DNA from 3 places in the Loigolactobacillus coryniformis subsp. coryniformis KCTC 3167 genome. Region 1 is predicted to be linked to each of the others. Evidence: predicted binding sites of a transcription regulator. Region 1 holds the regulator's gene; each other region holds the start of a gene.
What was found. Region 1 encodes LexA, which represses DNA repair genes until DNA is damaged. Its sites were predicted from a motif close to CNAACANNTGTTNG; they were not measured.
Positions count from the first base shown of each region.

Region 2: the regulator LexA is predicted to act here: its motif matches at 2,586-2,599, upstream of LC20001_RS10520 (Y-family DNA polymerase).
Region 3: the regulator LexA is predicted to act here: its motif matches at 3,197-3,210, upstream of LC20001_RS08430 (YdbC family protein).

Region 1 is NZ_CP017713.1:1,391,654-1,397,550, forward strand. Features, by position in the region: gene LC20001_RS06865 (hypothetical protein) at 1-875, shown strand, start outside; gene LC20001_RS06870 (hypothetical protein) at 889-1,260, shown strand; gene LC20001_RS06875 (PAS domain-containing protein) at 1,306-1,743, opposite strand; gene LC20001_RS06880 (alpha/beta hydrolase) at 1,929-2,708, shown strand; gene LC20001_RS06885 (hydrolase) at 2,715-3,338, shown strand; gene LC20001_RS06890 (hypothetical protein) at 3,509-3,697, shown strand; gene lexA (transcriptional repressor LexA) at 3,745-4,365, opposite strand; gene LC20001_RS06900 (DUF896 domain-containing protein) at 4,519-4,755, shown strand; gene LC20001_RS06905 (IS701 family transposase) at 4,854-5,897, opposite strand, start outside.
Region 2 is NZ_CP017713.1:2,116,417-2,122,313, reverse strand. Features, by position in the region: gene LC20001_RS10535 (NAD(P)/FAD-dependent oxidoreductase) at 1-30, opposite strand, end outside; gene pplA (extracellular electron transfer flavoprotein PplA) at 512-1,417, shown strand; gene LC20001_RS10525 (1,4-dihydroxy-2-naphthoate polyprenyltransferase) at 1,517-2,497, shown strand; gene LC20001_RS10520 (Y-family DNA polymerase) at 2,634-3,932, shown strand; gene LC20001_RS10515 (hypothetical protein) at 3,925-4,257, shown strand; gene LC20001_RS10510 (IS701 family transposase) at 4,212-5,585, opposite strand; gene LC20001_RS10505 (hypothetical protein) at 5,739-5,897, shown strand, end outside.
Region 3 is NZ_CP017713.1:1,722,863-1,728,759, reverse strand. Features, by position in the region: gene LC20001_RS08450 (TlyA family RNA methyltransferase) at 1-447, shown strand, start outside; gene argR (arginine repressor) at 562-1,017, shown strand; gene recN (DNA repair protein RecN) at 1,052-2,767, shown strand; gene LC20001_RS08435 (hypothetical protein) at 2,834-3,184, opposite strand; gene LC20001_RS08430 (YdbC family protein) at 3,425-3,652, shown strand; gene gmk (guanylate kinase) at 3,830-4,450, shown strand; gene rpoZ (DNA-directed RNA polymerase subunit omega) at 4,447-4,707, shown strand; gene coaBC (bifunctional phosphopantothenoylcysteine decarboxylase/phosphopantothenate--cysteine ligase CoaBC) at 4,858-5,897, shown strand, end outside.

The DNA.
Region 1 (5,897 bases):
TGGTGCTGCAGATCACCTTTAGCAGTGCGGTGATCTTCCGCCAACATATTTACTTAGGCGCCGGCTTTTTCAGCCGTGTATTCGGCACATTGCTAGTATTAGCGCCATTATTGGCTGAGCGGATGCTGATCATTCGCCAGGATACTGATTTTTATTTACCGTCGATCAAGGAAGCAGCGACGCTGAGTTTTTCTGAGTTCAATGCACAAAAAGACGCCGTTATCCATTCAGTGCAGAGCTTGGGCAAGGTTAAGCAAGCACTGGCGGTGGATAAGTTGATGCCGCTGTTTACCGATTTGAAGCGCCACAGCTCGATGCGCTACATCAATGACGGTTCGCTGACTCAAAGCTATTTTGACTCGGTGGCGGCAACAATGGCCGATCCGTACATTTACATCGTTATCTCTAACACCGGCAGCAATGCCAGTGAATTGATCTCGTTGTTCACCCAAAAACAGTACAATCACGCGTCGCTGAGTTTTGACCGTGACTTGCAGACGATCATTAGTTATAATGGTGGCGAAAATGTGTATCCACCGGGTTTGAACCCAGAAATGGTCGCTGCGTTCCATCAAAAAAGTGACGCCTCGGTGCTAGTTTATCGCTTGGCGACCACGTTGGCGCAAAAGCAACAGATCGCCGCAAAGATCAAGCAGATCAACCAGACCGGTAGCGCCTATAACATTATTGGCTTGGTGGTCAAACGCTCATTGCGGCCCAATATTATGTTCTGTTCACAGTTTGTCTACCAAATGTTACGCCTCAGCGGCTTGGCCTACTTTACCAAAGCCGATGGCAACGTGAAACCAACTGATTTGGTGGAGTTAGATTACTATAAAAAACTTGATTTTTGTTATGAAATTAAATTTAACTAAGGGATGATATTATATGCAAGCAGCATTTATTTTCGATTCACCTATGATCGCTAAGTTGCCCGCCGAGACGGTAGTTTATCTGCCTGGCACCCGTGACCACACGGTACAAGTTGCTGGTCACGAGGTTCATTACATCAAAGTTCCAGGCTACGTTAAATTCGGCGATCACTTGATCAACTTTTTTGTCCGTAAACTCCTTAAGATCACCAATGTGCCCGAATATTTGAATATGTTAAGCTTCGTTTATTTCTCACACATGGCGGCTTTTTACCTGCTGCAAAATGACTACGAGCACTTGCTATTTGCCAGTGACGAGCTTAAGCAAAAAGTCCTGCTACAAACGAAGCAGGCGGCATATACCGCGCGCGCCACGGTGATCGCGTAATACAAAAAATGAGTTGTCCCAGCAAATTGCCGGACAACTCATTTTTTATTTATATTTTTTGGTCAGCTTCATTAGTTTCAATAAATTACCGATCCAAGTGGTTTTAGTATATTCAGTCACATCTTCGGTGACTTCAATACAGCCGACGTACTCGCCAGCAGGGTTATGTAGGGCGTAAAAGGCCATGTGCACTTGTTTGCCGCGAATTGGGACAGTCATCGCAACTTTACCGGTGGCGCCGTCGTGCATTTCCGCCAGCACTTGTTTAACGCGGCCAGCACTATGCGCTGGATGAACGTCTAACACGTGATGATTTAACTTGCTAGGATCGCGTTTAAATAAGCGGTGGCTGTTGTTGGAGTACCAGCGGACGATATCGTTTTCGTCGATAAAATCAAATTCTTGGTCGATCGTGGCAAAAATGGCATTGAGCTGCTCTAAACGCAAACTGCCAGTTGCTAACTCAACGGTTGGTTGTGTCAATTCAGTTTCCTCCTATGTATCACATTAGTTATAGCTTAGCATAGCTTACTAGGTGAACTGAATAAGGGAAATGACTAATCTATTGCGGGACAAAATAGTTGCATTCGCTTACATAAATATTTTACAGTAGTAGCGCAAGGAGGTGTTACAATAAACTTAGAGATTCTAAATGAGGTGAATGCAATTTGACGCTAACAATTAAAAAAGATATTCAATACGCAGCTGGTTTAGCTTTAGACTGGTATCAGCCGCAAGGGCAATCATTGAAAGGATTATTGATTGCCATTCATGGTGGTGGTTGGTTTCAAGGTGATAAGGCTAAAGACGCTGACGTTGCGCAATGGTTAGCTGAACAGGGTTATTTAGTAGTGGTACCAAATTATCGGTTAGCACCGAGCTATAAATTCCCGGCACCACTGTTGGACATGAATCGCTTATTTAACTGGTTGCAACAAAATGCACCCCAAGTACCGCTGGCAGCAATTGGGGCCTCAGCTGGTGGTAATTTAGCTGTGGAGTTGGGTTTGAACTACGGTATTCCGGCGGTCTCATTGTCAGGAATTTTGGACATTGCCCATTGGTTGACAACGCATCCCGCTGTAGTCGCTAAACCGCGGCAAACTGCTGATTTATTGGATAAATTAGACAGTGCGGTCATTAATCAGGCTGGGACCGATGAAAGCTTTTATAAGTGGTTTATCACCAATTATGTCACTGATGAACAGTCACGGGCGGCAACTCCCTACCAGCACGTTAGTTCTGCCAGTGGCCCAATGTTGTTGATCAACTCGCTGGATGAATTTGTGCCGATCACTGGGGTAGTGCGCTTGAGTCAGCGGTTAACCCAGGTCAAAGTGCCAGTAGAAACGATCAGCTTAACCGGTAGTCGCCACGGTAAAGCGTATTTTGATGAAGTGAAAGCAAATATTTTACTGTTCTTACAACGTTATTTAACTAAGGAGTGACGCAATATGACCAGTGAACCACGCCGTGATCCACTTAAGGATGAATTGTTGACCCCAGAAAATTCGGCTTTTTTGTTAATTGATTATCAACCAACGCAGATCAATTCGATCAACTCGATCAACCGTGCGGAGTTGATCCGTAACGCGATCAGTACCGTTAAATTGATCAATACGTTTAAAATTCCGACGGTTTTATCGACCGTCAACGTGGCTACGACCATGAATCAAGAAACGATTCCAGCAATCAAAAAGTTATTGCCTGGTGTACCTAGTTATGATCGCACAACAATCAACGCTTGGGAAGATCAAGAATTTTACGCCGCAGTTAAAAAAACTGGCCGTAAAAATTTGATTATTGCCGCACTTTGGACCGAAGCTTGTTTGACTTTTCCGGCGCTGGATGCACTACGTGAAGGCTATAATGTTTTCCCAGTGGTCGATGCCGTTGGTGGCACTTCAGTAGTCGCACATGAGGCAGCTTTACGGCGGATCGAACGGGCGGGCGCACAGCCGACAAGTATCGCGCAATTAGCTTGTGAGCTACAACGAGATTGGAATCGGCATGACACTTCATCTGAATTTGCCCAAGATCTAGCCGACGCGGGTATTTTTCTCCGTTTAACTAAATAAGATCAAAGAAGAACGCACAATTAAATGTGGCGTTCTTCTTTTTTTAGTCACTGGATTAGCCCGTCAGTCGCCCCTCTGAGCGGAGTGGCTTTAAGAATAGGATTTACTTCTAGCTGATTTATTGATACAATACTTGGCTGGTGATAAATTATAAAACGGAGGTGAGTGGGGTGAATCAATGGATCTATGTGGTCTGTTATCAGAATTCAACGGCAGCGGCGCCGGCCTTTGAAGTATTGCGCGCCTACCGTAGTGAAAAGCGGGCGCAGGAAATCGTGGCGTTGTTGACCGCGACGCCATTTGAGCGCCACTCATTGACAACTGGGCATTACCTGTACCACAAAATTCCGTTAGCTTAATTCAAGGTTAAAAAAAGCCTTGGCACTAAATGCCAAGACTGATTAGGTTACATATGATTACGGTATAAGCCAACCACTTTACCAAGGATCGTGACTTGCTGTAAGATAATGGGCGCAAAAGTATCATTTTCCGGCTGTAAGCGAATATGATCACTTTCGCGGAAGAGCCGCTTGCACGTGGCTTCGTTTTCGGCCGTCATGGCAATGACAATATCGCCGTTGTCGGCGGTAGCTTGTTTGCGCACAATGACTTGATCGCCATCTAAGATGCCAGCGTTGATCATACTTTCACCACGAATGGTCAGCATGAACAGATCTTGTTCGGTATCGTCAAGATCAGGTGGGATCGGGAAAAAGTCAGTGGCTTCTTCAACCGCCAAAATCGGTTCACCGGCCGTGACCGTTCCTAAAACTGGAATACGGGCGGGGGCAATTTTTAAGGCTTTCAAACCAGCGTCAGTCAATTCGATTGCCCGCGGTTTAGTAGGGTCTTTTTGGAGTAAGCCTTTTTTTTCTAAACGAGCTAAATGTCCGTGAACGGTGGATGTTGATGATAGGGAGACCGCGGCGCCAATTTCGCGCACCGTTGGCGGATATCCTTTCTCAGCCACGCATTCATGAATGAAACGTAAGACTTCTATTTGTTTGGGTTCATGCGTTTTGATCATGGTTGACACCTCAGTCATATTTTATTAATTTTAGTGTAGCATACTCATTCACTCATTTCAAACAAATGTTCGGCCTGTGATTGTTGGTTTAATCAGTTTTCACGCCGTATTTGATGTCAAATTGAGCTGATATTGTGAAAGGTGACTTTAATAATGGAAAATAAATATCTCAAACGAATCAACGAATTAGCCCGTAAAGCTAAAGCGGACGGATTAAATGCCGATGAACAGGCAGAGCAAAAGCGTCTGCGCCAGGCCTACGTCAAGGAATTCCGCGAAGGACTGCGCCAACAGATCGAACAAACGCAGATCTTCAACAAAAAAGGCCAAGAAACCACGCCCAAAAAGGTCCAAGAGATTCAACGTAAAAATGGCTGGCGTAAGGACTAAGTCAATTTGCTGTAACCTATTTCTTTTTTCAATGGATCTAGGCGAGACTTGAAAGGTCAAACCACCTTTTAGCCTGCGCTTTAATTTGGTTCAGCACTTTACAGCTTTTCACTGACCCCCGACCAACAAGAAGCCAACCACTGAATCACCACTTTGGCCGGTGTTGTTTTTAACCGCCTTTGCACTTGCCGCGCTAAACTAGCCAAAAACAGCGCCGCTTGAATTTGCCGACTTAACCAGAGTTTGCGTTCACGCAAACTTTTGGTTACCAAAAAAGCTAAACTAGGTTGGGTCAATGGCAATACGATCATCAAGGTATACGCCGTATTCAATAAATGATGATCGGCTTCAATCTTGGCTACTGAACGCACGGCGTAATCACCGAAGTGCCAGAATGTTTTCATTTCATAAAAATAGGTCTCGATCGCCCAACGTTTTTGATAGTAGGCCAACGCTCGTAGCGCTGGCGCAGGGGCGCTGGTCTCCGGCGTCCGATAGGTGAGCTGGGTCGGATCAACGGCTAGGGTTTCGGTTGTGATCGCCGCTAATTCTTCGGGCGCGCTCGTCGCCATGAACAGACGACAAGTCGTCTTGCGTTGTACGCGGATCATGTAAACTGGCTGGGGCATCAAGCGTGTCAGACACCGCACTATACCGATCTGATCTCCGGCCGAACAAAGATTTAATGCAATATTTCCCAAATGGATCTGGTCACCATATTTCCGCGGCCGACCGCGCTTACCGGTGCGTTTGGGTAAGCCAAACATGGCGGTATCTTTACGCACATTGGCGATCATAGCTAGATTAGGTTGCGTCATGACCAGTTGGTTGATCTCAGCTTTGGGATACCAACTGTCACACAGTAGGAACACTTGTTGGTCGCTGGCGATCGATTTCAAAGTCGTCTTGATCATTTGCGCCGCTTGCTGGTATTTGGTCGCCTGTTCCGCCTGATAAAGGTGCGTGGCTAACGGCAAGAACGTATAAACTGGCTGGTCATCTTGGTCCCGCTGTGTTGGGATCATCAGACCTAAAGTAACGAAATCATGGGCATTGACGAGCCGCTTACCCGTATGTGCGGCGTGATCGAATAGATATTTGACGCCGGTAAATTTGTGGCCGAACTTGGGTTGGACCGTGTC
Region 2 (5,897 bases), 720 kb from region 1:
CCCAACCACTACAATATTTTTCTCAGCCATAGATGAACACCCCTTAATAATTGCAGTAGAATAAAAATTTCACAAAAAAGATAAAGTTAAAAAAAATGCAAAGCTTATATCAGGTAAATTATACAGAATCGCAATCGCTTTGTCCATCGGTATATACAAATGTGGTCAGAACAAATTTAAAGTGCAAGCACAAAAAAACAAATTATTTGAAATAAAACAAAAATTATGCCAATGACGAATTGATTTTTGTCACCTTGATTCAGAATAAATTAGTATAATAAGCGACTTTATGATTCATTTTGGCATTGGACAAATTAATTAGTTGATTACAGTTTCTGTAAATATAAAACTTATTGTTTGTGTAAAATAGGGATGGCTAAATTAAAAAAGACTCATGGCAATTAAAACGTTTTCTAATGCAGTCTGTCTTTAGCTTGATTATGATTTAAAATGTAATATACTAATTTATGTGAAGTCAAACACAAATATTTATGGGTGGGGGAAACATATTATGAAATTAAATAAATTTGTCACAAGCTTGTCGGTCGTTGCGATGTCAGTTTTAACATTGGCTTCAGCAATGCCAGTTCAGGCTGCTGATTCGTCTAGTTCATCGGCAGAATCCAGTTCAGTAACTGAGAAGAAAGTGACTGCTGGTAAGACGATGAAAGCAGGTACTTATAAACTGGAAGAAAAGAATTTCAGTCATGGTTACAAGGTAAAAATGTCAATGACGGTTGGTAATGACGGTAAGATCACTAATACCAGTTACGATTATGTGGATAAAGATGGTAATTCAAAGACCAAAGACGCTGATTACGAAAAGTCTATGAAGGCTAAAAGCGGGGTTGGTCCGGCTGAATATATTCCACAGTTGAATGATTCGTTTAAGAAGAATGGTTCTGATACTGGTGCCATTGCCGTTGTATCTGGAGCAACTGAATCTTCTAACGACTTCAAGAACTATGCACAACAATTAGTTCAAGCAGCACAAGCTGGAGACACTAAGACGATTGTTGTTAACAACGGTAAAAAGATGAAGAACGGAACATATAAGTTAGCTGAACAAAATTATTCGCATGGCTACCGGATGAAGATGGCGATCACCGTTAAGAATGGTAAGATCACTAAGTCTAATATGGACTATGTTAATAAAAATGGTAAATCCAAGACCAAGGATGCTGCTTACGAAAAATCAATGAAGTCCAAGGTTAAAGTTGGTCCTAAGGAATACATCCCTGATTTGAACAAGGCTTTAAAGGGCAAGACTGCAACAACTTATCAAAATGTGAAGGTCGTTTCTGGGGCAACTGAATCTTCAAATACGTTTAAGTTGTATAGTGCTCAGTTAGTTAATGCGGCACAAAATGGCGATAAAGGTACGATCAAGGTCAGCAACTACGTTTATGCTGAATAATTAGTTGTACTTTTCATGTTGACTTAATAGAATAGGAATGTGGCGATATTGCCGCGTTCCTATTCTTATTTTTTAGCGCAAAGGGGCATAAGCAAATAAATGAATAACGAAACCACCGTTAAACCGATGACCTTTAAATTGTTTTTAGAGTTCATTCGGTTGAACGCAAAAACTGCGAGTGCAATACCATTTATACTAGGCTTATTGTATTCGATTTATTATTTTCAAAGTGTTGACTGGCTGAATTCACTGATTTATTTTATTGCGCAGATGGCGATTGCTTTTTTTGTGACTGGCTTTAATAATGTGCAGGACTATAAATTGGCGGTTGATCAACATTATCGCGATACTTATAACATTATTGGTCGCGAACATTTATCGCCACGGCGGGCTTTAAACTTAATGCTGGCTTTTTTAGTAGTTGCGTGTGGCTTAGGCCTAATTTTGGTTTGGCGAACTAATTTACTATTACTATTTATGGGCGGCGCTGGTATTTTTGTAACCATTTTTTATACTTTTGGGCCGATCCCATTTTCTCGTTTTCCCTTAGGTGAATTGCTTTCTGGTGTAGCTGAAGGGTTTGGTGTTTTTTTCATCACGATCTACGTCAATGTTGCGCCGGAGCGATTGCTAGGGTTATTTTTTGATTGGCCGCGTTTCATGATCAATGGCAATTTATTAACGTTGATTATTTTAGTTTTGGTCGGGTTACCGAATATTTTCACGGTGGCAAATGTCATGTTTGCCGATAATATGTCGGATCTGCCGCAGGATATTCGCAATCAACGTTATACATTGCCGTACTACCTAGGCATAAAACGGGCGCTGTGGCTGTATGATGCGTTGTTATATTTATGTTTTGCTAGTGTCACGGTTAGCGCAATCTTACGTCTTTTACCGCCGGAAAGTTTATTGGTTTGGTTAGTTCTACCACAAATTCGCAAGAACAGTCGTATTTTTCATCGAGAGCAGATCAAGGAAACCACATTTGAAACGGCGATTCAGAATTTAATGCTTTTTCAAGGGGTTCAAATTTTGGCACTAGTGGTGGCTATTCTGCGAACTCAAGTATTTGGCTAGAAAAGTTAGTAAAACCGAGTTACAGCTGTGTTAGAGCAGCTATAACTCGGTTTTTTGTTTGTCAATGGCATAAAAAACTTGCTAAATAAGAACGTATGTTCCTATAATAGGATTATGTGATGGTGAGGTGGGTCGAATGGATTATGCCGATGAACCGCGTGGTGTCTTTTTTATGATCGATAATAAGTCCTTTTATGCCAGTGTTGAAAGTGTTGAACGCGGATTGAATCCGTTGCGTTCAGTACTAGTTGTCATGTCAGAAGCAGACAATACCGGCAGCGGTTTGGTATTGGCTGCTTCGCCACAGGCCAAGCAACGCTTTGGTATCAGTAATGTTTCGCGTCAATATGAAGTACCAATGACGCCAGAATTATTAGTGGTGCCACCACGAATGAATCTTTACATTGAGAAAAACTTGGCGATCAACCAAATTTTTCGTTCCTTTGTTGCGGATGAAGATTGCTATCCTTACTCGATCGATGAATCGATTCTAGACATGACTCATTCTTGGCGTTTATTTGGGAAGACGCCATTGCAGGTTGCACGAAAAATTCAATGTACAGTGCGGCAGCAGCTTGGACTTTATACGACTGTGGGTATCGGCGAAAATCCGCTGCAAGCTAAGCTGGCGCTTGACCTATTTGCTAAACACGATCATGAATTGTTAGGAACATTAACCTATGCAACTATGGCGGCTAAAGTTTGGCCAATCACTGATTTAACCAAAGTTTGGAGCATTGGACACCGCACCGCAGCACATTTACAACGGTTAGGTATTCACAGTATTCGGGACCTGGCACAGATTGATCCCTATGAACTAAAACAAGAAATGGGGATCATTGGGGCACAATTATATGCATTGGCGTGGGGGATCGATCGCAGTCAGCTCCATGACTTAGTTGCACCGAAGGATAAAAGTTGGGGCAATTCACAAGTTTTACCGCGTGATTATTTAAAACAGGCGGAGATCGAATTGGTACTACGCGAAATTGCGCTGCAAGTAGGTACGCGGATGCGTCGCCATCAGCAAAAAGCTGGCTGTGTTAGTTTAGGGATCGGCTTTGCCCATGCTGCAGCACAAGAGGATGGCCGTGCTGGATTTAGTCATTCTCTGCGTATTGAGCCAACGGATAGTCAGCATGAAATAATTGGTCACCTGTTGGCGTTATTTCGTGACGCTTGGTCAGGCCAAGCCGTGCGGTACATTGCAGTTTCGCTTTCACAGTTGGTTCCTAATACTGGATTACAACTTGATTTGTTTCAAGATCCGCAACGACAATTAAAGGATGATCGTTTTGAGCGCGTACTCGATCAAGTCCGGGCACGGTTTGGTACTACGGCGCTATTTCCTGCTAGCAGCTTATTGAAAGGCGGTACCCTGTTAGCGCGGGCCGCGCTCGTTGGCGGACACAATGGAGGTAATAGTTTTGACTGAGACACCACAGCAAGCGGCAAAAGTGATTCAGCAACGATTAGCACTTTATTTTAAACCGCGTACCCAGCACCGTTATCGCTTGGATATTGTGAATAATATTTACGGTGCTAGTTATAATTTCTTCCTCAATATTCAAGCACCGTATCAACGTGAACGTTCGTTACCGTTACATCGTTTGCGCGTTTACCAGTTAGTCTATTTAGAAACAGTCGTCCACTTGTTGCGGCAAACAACACAATTGACCTTTAATTTTGTTGATTTTGCAACGCAACCAGCACTTTACAGCTTTTCACTGACCCCCGACCAACAAGAAGCCAACCACTGAATCACCACTTTGGCCGGTGTTGTTTTTAACCGCCTTTGCACTTGCCGCGCTAAACTAGCCAAAAACAGCGCCGCTTGAATTTGCCGACTTAACCAGAGTTTGCGTTCACGCAAACTTTTGGTTACCAAAAAAGCTAAACTAGGTTGGGTCAATGGCAATACGATCATCAAGGTATACGCCGTATTCAATAAATGATGATCGGCTTCAATCTTGGCTACTGAACGCACGGCGTAATCACCGAAGTGCCAGAATGTTTTCATTTCATAAAAATAGGTCTCGATCGCCCAACGTTTTTGATAGTAGGCCAACGCTCGTAGCGCTGGCGCAGGGGCGCTGGTCTCCGGCGTCCGATAGGTGAGCTGGGTCGGATCAACGGCTAGGGTTTCGGTTGTGATCGCCGCTAATTCTTCGGGCGCGCTCGTCGCCATGAACAGACGACAAGTCGTCTTGCGTTGTACGCGGATCATGTAAACTGGCTGGGGCATCAAGCGTGTCAGACACCGCACTATACCGATCTGATCTCCGGCCGAACAAAGATTTAATGCAATATTTCCCAAATGGATCTGGTCACCATATTTCCGCGGCCGGCCGCGCTTACCGGTGCGTTTGGGTAAGCCAAACATGGCGGTATCTTTACGCACATTGGCGATCATAGCTAGATTAGGTTGCGTCATGACCAGTTGGTTGATCTCAGCTTTGGGATACCAACTGTCACACAGTAGGAACACTTGTTGGTCGCTGGCGATCGATTTCAAAGTCGTCTTGATCATTTGCGCCGCTTGCTGGTATTTGGTCGCCTGTTCCGCCTGATAAAGGTGCGTGGCTAACGGTAAGAACGTATAAACTGGCTGGTCATCTTGGTCCCGCTGTGTTGGGATCATCAGACCTAAAGTAACGAAATCATGGGCATTGACGAGCCGCTTACCCGTATGTGCGGCGTGATCGAATAGATATTTGACGCCGGTAAATTTGTGGCCGAACTTGGGTTGGACCGTGTCATCCAGAACCAATAATAAGGGCAAGTCCTGACAAGTAGTGGGAATCAAGGTCAGTAAATACGTCAAGTTGCGCACTTCTAACTGTGGCAAGTGGTCACCGATCACTGCCAAAGCCCGATAAAACGTGTTCAAAGAATGCTTCGTCACCCGGCCCAGAAATTGTTCAAATAAGTGGCGGATCGAGTGGCGGTCACCGATCACTAACAACGCTAGACACAACCAAAAATAGTTAAGGCCCATTGGCTTAGACAAGCCAGCCGCTTTTAAATCAAAAAAATAGGCGTGGAGGGTGGTTAAAAGTGATGATTTTTGATAAAATGAGTTCAACACGAATCCTTCTTTCTGAGTGGTTTTTTGTCGAACTCATTTTAGCAAAGAATAGGCATTCGTGCCTTTTTATATCCAAATTTTTTTAAAAAGCTGTAAAGTGCTGAACGCAACGCTGGCCGCAAAAACAAACATTGATCAAGCGAGGTGATTAAAATGATTTTACATAAAGCCAAAAATGAGCAGGTGGCAGCTGATTTTTTTAAATATCATTATCACGATCGGGGCATGATGAAGTGGGGTGGCTTTTATTTGTCAGATCACACCAGTGCTTTACAGAAAATGCATGCAGCTGAAGTTGCTGAAGCACCATTG
Region 3 (5,897 bases), 330 kb from region 1:
ACTGTAATGGAGCAAACGAATTTTCGTTACAGCAAGTTGGCTGATTTTACGGAAGGCCAACCTAGTTTTGCCTCAATTGATGTTTCTTTTATTTCGCTGCGGCTGATCTTGCCTAACTTGGCGACAATTTTACAACCTGGTGGCGATGTGGTTGCTTTGATCAAGCCCCAATTTGAGGCCGGCCCAGAAAATGTGGGCAAAGGCGGCATCGTACGTGATCCTAAAGTACACGAAATGGTTTTGCAAACAATTTTAGACTTTGCTGTTGCCCATCATTATGATGTATTGAATCTAGATTTTTCACCGATCAAAGGTGGCGAAGGTAATATCGAGTTTATCACTCATTTACGTTTGAATTTAGATGCAGATGGGCAAATGGCTGCTAATGTATCGATTGCCGCCACATTAAAAGCGGCCTATCAATCGCTGAATGCGGCTAAAGAGTAACCACCTGTGATGGCACACCTATGCAACGTTTATGCATAATCTAACAGATAACGCTTTAATTTTAGTAGCGAATAAGCTATTATGAAGTTAGAATGTGGAAAGCAAGGTGACGGTATGCGAAAATCTGAACGACAACGTTTAATCAAAAAATTGATGAATGAGCATGATATCCAGAAGCAAGAAGATTTTGTTGCATTGCTTGAGGGTGCAGGTGTCAATGTGACCCAAGCGACGATTTCGCGAGATATTAAGGATATGCAATTGATTAAGGTACCGTCACCAAGTGGCGGTTATCGCTATAGTTTGCCGGCACAGCAGACTGTTGATACGGAGAAGAAGTTGAAACGGGTGTTATTTGATGCCTATGTTTCAATGGACGTCCAAGACTATTTTATTGTTTTAAAAGCTTTACCTGGTAATGGCACTGCAATCGCAACTTTGATCGACCAAATGGATTTTTCGGATACTTTTGGCACGATCGGTGGCGATGATACGGTGTTGATCATTGCCAAAACACCGGCGGCAGCGCAGGATCTATATCAAACATTAACGAACTTGCTTGAGCGTTAAGCAGGTTCTTTGTTTTACTGAATGGAGGATGGTTGTGTTACAAGAGTTGGATATTCGTGATTTTGCGATCATTGAAAAATTGAATATTGCTTTTCAATCTGGAATGACTGTTCTGACTGGGGAAACAGGTGCCGGTAAGTCAATTATCATCGATGCGGTCGGCGTGTTAGCTGGTGGCCGAGGGTCACAGGAGTTCATTCGTAAAGGCGCGAGCAAAATGCGCCTGCAGGGCTTATTTCATTTACCAGATAATGCAGCAACCTTTGCTGTTTTAGATCATTATGGAATCGAACACGCCGATGATGATATTTTATTACAGCGAGATCTGTACCGGACTGGTCGTAATGTCTGTCGCGTCAATGGCCAGTTAGTCAACACGACAACTTTAAAAGAGATCGGTGAAACGATCGTTGATATTCATGGTCAAAATGAACATCAGGAATTGATGCATCCAGAAAAACATTTAGCTTTATTGGATGAATTCTATAAAGCTAAGGTCAATCCGCAACGTGCCAAGTATGCACAAGCTTATGATGAGTATATGCGCTTAAACAAAGCTTATCAGGAGCGTATGGCCCACGCTAAGGAATGGGCCCAGCGTTTGGATATGCTACGGTTTCAAGTCGATGAAATTGAAGCGGCGCAATTAAAACCCAATGAAGAAAGCGAATTAGACAGTGAACGGGCACGGCTCAGTAATTTTCAGCGGATCACCACGGCCTTACAAAATAGTTATGAAGCTTTGGCCGGTGATGCAGCGGGGACAATGGATCATATCGGTGGTGCTATGAATGAATTACAGCAGATCACGCCACTGGATCATGCTTACCAAGAATTAGCGGATAATGTGCAGACGGCGTATTATACACTGCAGGATGCGGCATCGGAGTTATTACGCCAGGCTGATTTAATGGAATGGGATGAAGGTCGGTTAGATGAGATCGAAAAGCGCTTAGAATTGATACAACAGTTAAAGCGTAAATATGGTGATAGCATCGCCCAAATTCTTAATTATTACGCCAAAATCAAAGCTGAATTAGAACAAATGGTGGCTACCGAGGATAATGAAGATCAACTGGCAGAACAAGTTGATCAGGCTAAACAAACTTTGCTAGATCTTGGGCAGCAATTGTCCAAGACTCGCCAACAAGGCGCTAAAAAGCTAAGCCAAGCGATTCATCAACAATTAGCGGCTTTGTACATGGAAAAAACCGTTTTCTCAGTGCATTTTAAAGCGACTTCAACGGTGCATTTTTATCCAACAGGGTTAGATGACGTCGAATTTTATATTCAAACGAATCCAGGCGAAGCGGCTGGACCATTAGCTAAAATTGCTTCTGGTGGTGAGCTTTCACGGATGATGTTGGCTTTAAAAACAATTTTTACCCGTAGTCAGGGCATTACTAGTATTATTTTCGATGAAGTTGACACTGGTGTTAGTGGCCGGGTGGCGCAAGCAATTGCGGATAAGATCTCGGCAATTGCGCGGTTCTCACAGGTTTTATGTATTACTCATTTACCGCAAGTTGCTGCAATGAGTGATCAGCATTTCTTTATTCGTAAACAAATCAGCGGCCAGCGGACTAAAACAACCTTAACACGGCTTGAACCTGCCCAGCGGGTGGATGAGCTAGCCCGGATGCTTTCTGGGACAGCGGTAACTAAACTGACACGCGAGCACGCTAGTGAATTACTTAAATTAGCTGCGGCTGAAAAGAAGCGCTTACGGGAAGCGGTCACCCCAGCTTAAAAGACTATAAAAATACGGTAATGATCAAGTTATGTAAATTGATCATTACCGTATTTTGTTGTTTGCTTACGATTGTTTTTGGGGTGTGATAGCAATGTAACGAATTGCATTCGCAGTCACAAGATGAATTAGTTTGTGATCATCAGCAGTGAAGATAATCCGATCATTGTGGCGTTGTTTAAAATGGCCTTTGATCGTCGTTTGACCGCCATGATCAAAATCGTTAAATTGGACAGTGACGTTTAAGTCTTTTGTTAAGGCTTGTTCGAGAAAGTTTTTGATTTGAAAGTGAGGCATTTGCGGTAGCGCAGCAGTTGAGACTGGGTCCGCTGCAGGAACCTCGAAATCAACCATTTTTTGGTAAGATGCCTGTAAATGAGTGCCAAATTGTTTTAACGTTGCTTGGTTAAATTCCATAATGTTTGCCTCCGAACATTTGTTTGTGTCTTCATTATACGAACAACCGTTCTAAATTGCAATGCTTTTTTCATTTAGATGGAAATTCATCGAGCTCTTAGCGGAGTTATGCTAAAATAGATAGAATATGCAAAACGAGCAATTGCTGCAGCATTCTATGTTACTACTTTGTAGCACTTTTGTCTGAAATAATTGCTTGTTAATTCTTAGATTAGTTTATGATAGCGGGAGGTAATAGTAATGGCAGCACCGTTGGAATTTACGATTGAAGAGACCATTGGCGTGTTAAGCACCAGTAAAAGTGGTTGGACGCGCGAATTAAATTTAGTTAGTTGGAATGGTCGACCAGCGAAGTTCGATCTGCGTGATTGGTCACCAGACCATAGTAAGATGGGAAAAGGGTTAACGTTGACCAATGAAGAAATCGAGCAGTTGCGGCAACTACTTGATAGCATGGTCAGTGACTAAATTATATTTGGCGATTACTATTTGCGGCACTAATCTAGTCTAAGCAGGTTGAAAAATTCTAGCTAAGCGTAATTTCATAATCAGAAAGTTTTCCCCAACGTACGCTAGACTTGAAAAACACTAAGAAAAAGTGCAGAATAGAGATTAAAATTATCAGAGCAGAAGGAGAATTGACCGATGGCGACACGCGGGATGTTAATCGTTTTATCTGGCCCTTCCGGTGTAGGTAAGGGAACAGTTCGTAAGGCAATGTTTCAGGATCAACAACGAGATTTCGTATACTCGATTTCAATGACAACACGGCAACCACGCCCAGGAGAAGTTAATGGGGTAGATTACTATTTTGTCAGTAAAGAAGAATTTAAGCAGGAGATCGCTAATGACGGGATGTTGGAGTACGCGCAGTACGTCGACAACTTTTATGGCACACCGCTTAAATACGTCAATCAAACCTTAGATTCGGGTAAGGATGTTTTCTTAGAGATCGAAGTTAATGGTGCGATGCAAGTTCGTAAAAAATGTCCTGATGGGGTCTTCATTTTCCTGACGCCGCCAGACTTATCTTCATTGAAGCAACGAATCAAGGGTCGTGGTTCGGAAGATATGCAGACAATCGATAAGCGGATGCTTAAAGCGGTTGACGAAATTAAAATGATGCAGCAATATGATTATGCAGTGGTTAACGATACGGTGGCAAATGCCGTTCAACGGATCGAAAACATTATTGAAAGTGAACATCTTCGTGTCCCACGGGTGATCTCGCAGTATGAAAAAATGATAGGAGTTGTCGAAAAATGATTTTATATCCATCGATCGATAAATTATTAGACAAAGTAGATTCACGTTACTCATTAGCGGTTTTATCAGCAAAACGTGCGCATGAGATCGAAGCTGGCAGCATTAAGATGTTACCAGATGGCGATTATCATTCACCACAAACCGTGGGTCAAGCATTGGAAGAAATTGCCGATGGTGATGTAGTTGTTGATCCTGCTTCATTGATGACTGAACGTGAAGCTGAAGCACAAGATCAAGCAGACAAACACGAAAAATAAATTGTTGTCAGATTATGGGTTCGGCTGGTGATGACCGCGAACTCTTTTTTTATACTTAACGTGATAATTATTGTCAGCTAGGACGCTGATTTAGCCTGTATTTTCTGCTACAATAGCTATATTAAGATCATTGCTGAGGGGGAAACTATTTTGTTGGCTGGAAAACACGTTGCGCTGTACGTCAGTGGCGGCATTGCAGCATATAAGGCGGCTTATTTAGTGCGTGAATTGATTCGCCAAGGTGCTGAGGTACGCGTTGTGGAAACAGCAGGGGCACAAGCATTTGTGACTCCACTGACTTTCCAAACTTTGAGTAAGCATGCGGTTTATACGGACCGTTTCGCCCAACTCGCACCAGACGAAGTCGCGCATATTGAGTTAGCTGATTGGACCGAAATTGCCTTGGTTGCACCGGCTACCGCTGACTTAATCGCTAAAATGGCACAGGGTCTAGCGGATGATTTTGCTAGTACGGCTTTATTGGCGACCACCGCACCAAAATTTGTTGCACCGGCCATGAATGTGCATATGTGGGAAAATCCCGCGACGCAACGCAATGTGGCCACTTTAAAGGCCGATGGCGTCGAAATTATTGAGCCCGCAACTGGCTTTTTAGCAGAAGGTTATAGTGGTAAAGGCCGTTTCCCAGAACCAACTGCAATTGTTGCCGCGGTTACGGCTAAATTATTGGCTCAGGCTACCGATCTACCATTACATGGACAATCAGTTTTGGTCACTGCTGGCGGAACGCGTGAACGCTTGGATCCGGTGCGTTATTTGACCAATGATTCATCAGGGAAAATGGGTTACGCTTTGGCTACTGCTGCGCGCGACTTAGGGGCGCAAGTGACCTTGATCAGTGCACCAACGATGCTCACTGTACCTGCTGGTGTTGCCTATGTTGGTGTTGATTCAGCCGAAGCAATGCGGTCTGCGTTATTAGCGCGTTATCAGACGGCCCAAATGGTGATCATGGCAGCAGCAGTGGCGGATTTCCGGCCTGTAACAGTGGCGGATAATAAAATCAAAAAGACAACTGCAGACTATACGTTGACCTTAACGAAAAATCCAGATATTTTAGCGGAATTAGGTCAACAAAAACAACAACAATTTTTGATCGGCTTTGCGGCGGAAACACAGCATTTATTAACTTATGCGCAAAAGAAGCTGGCTAGTAAACGGGTTGACAT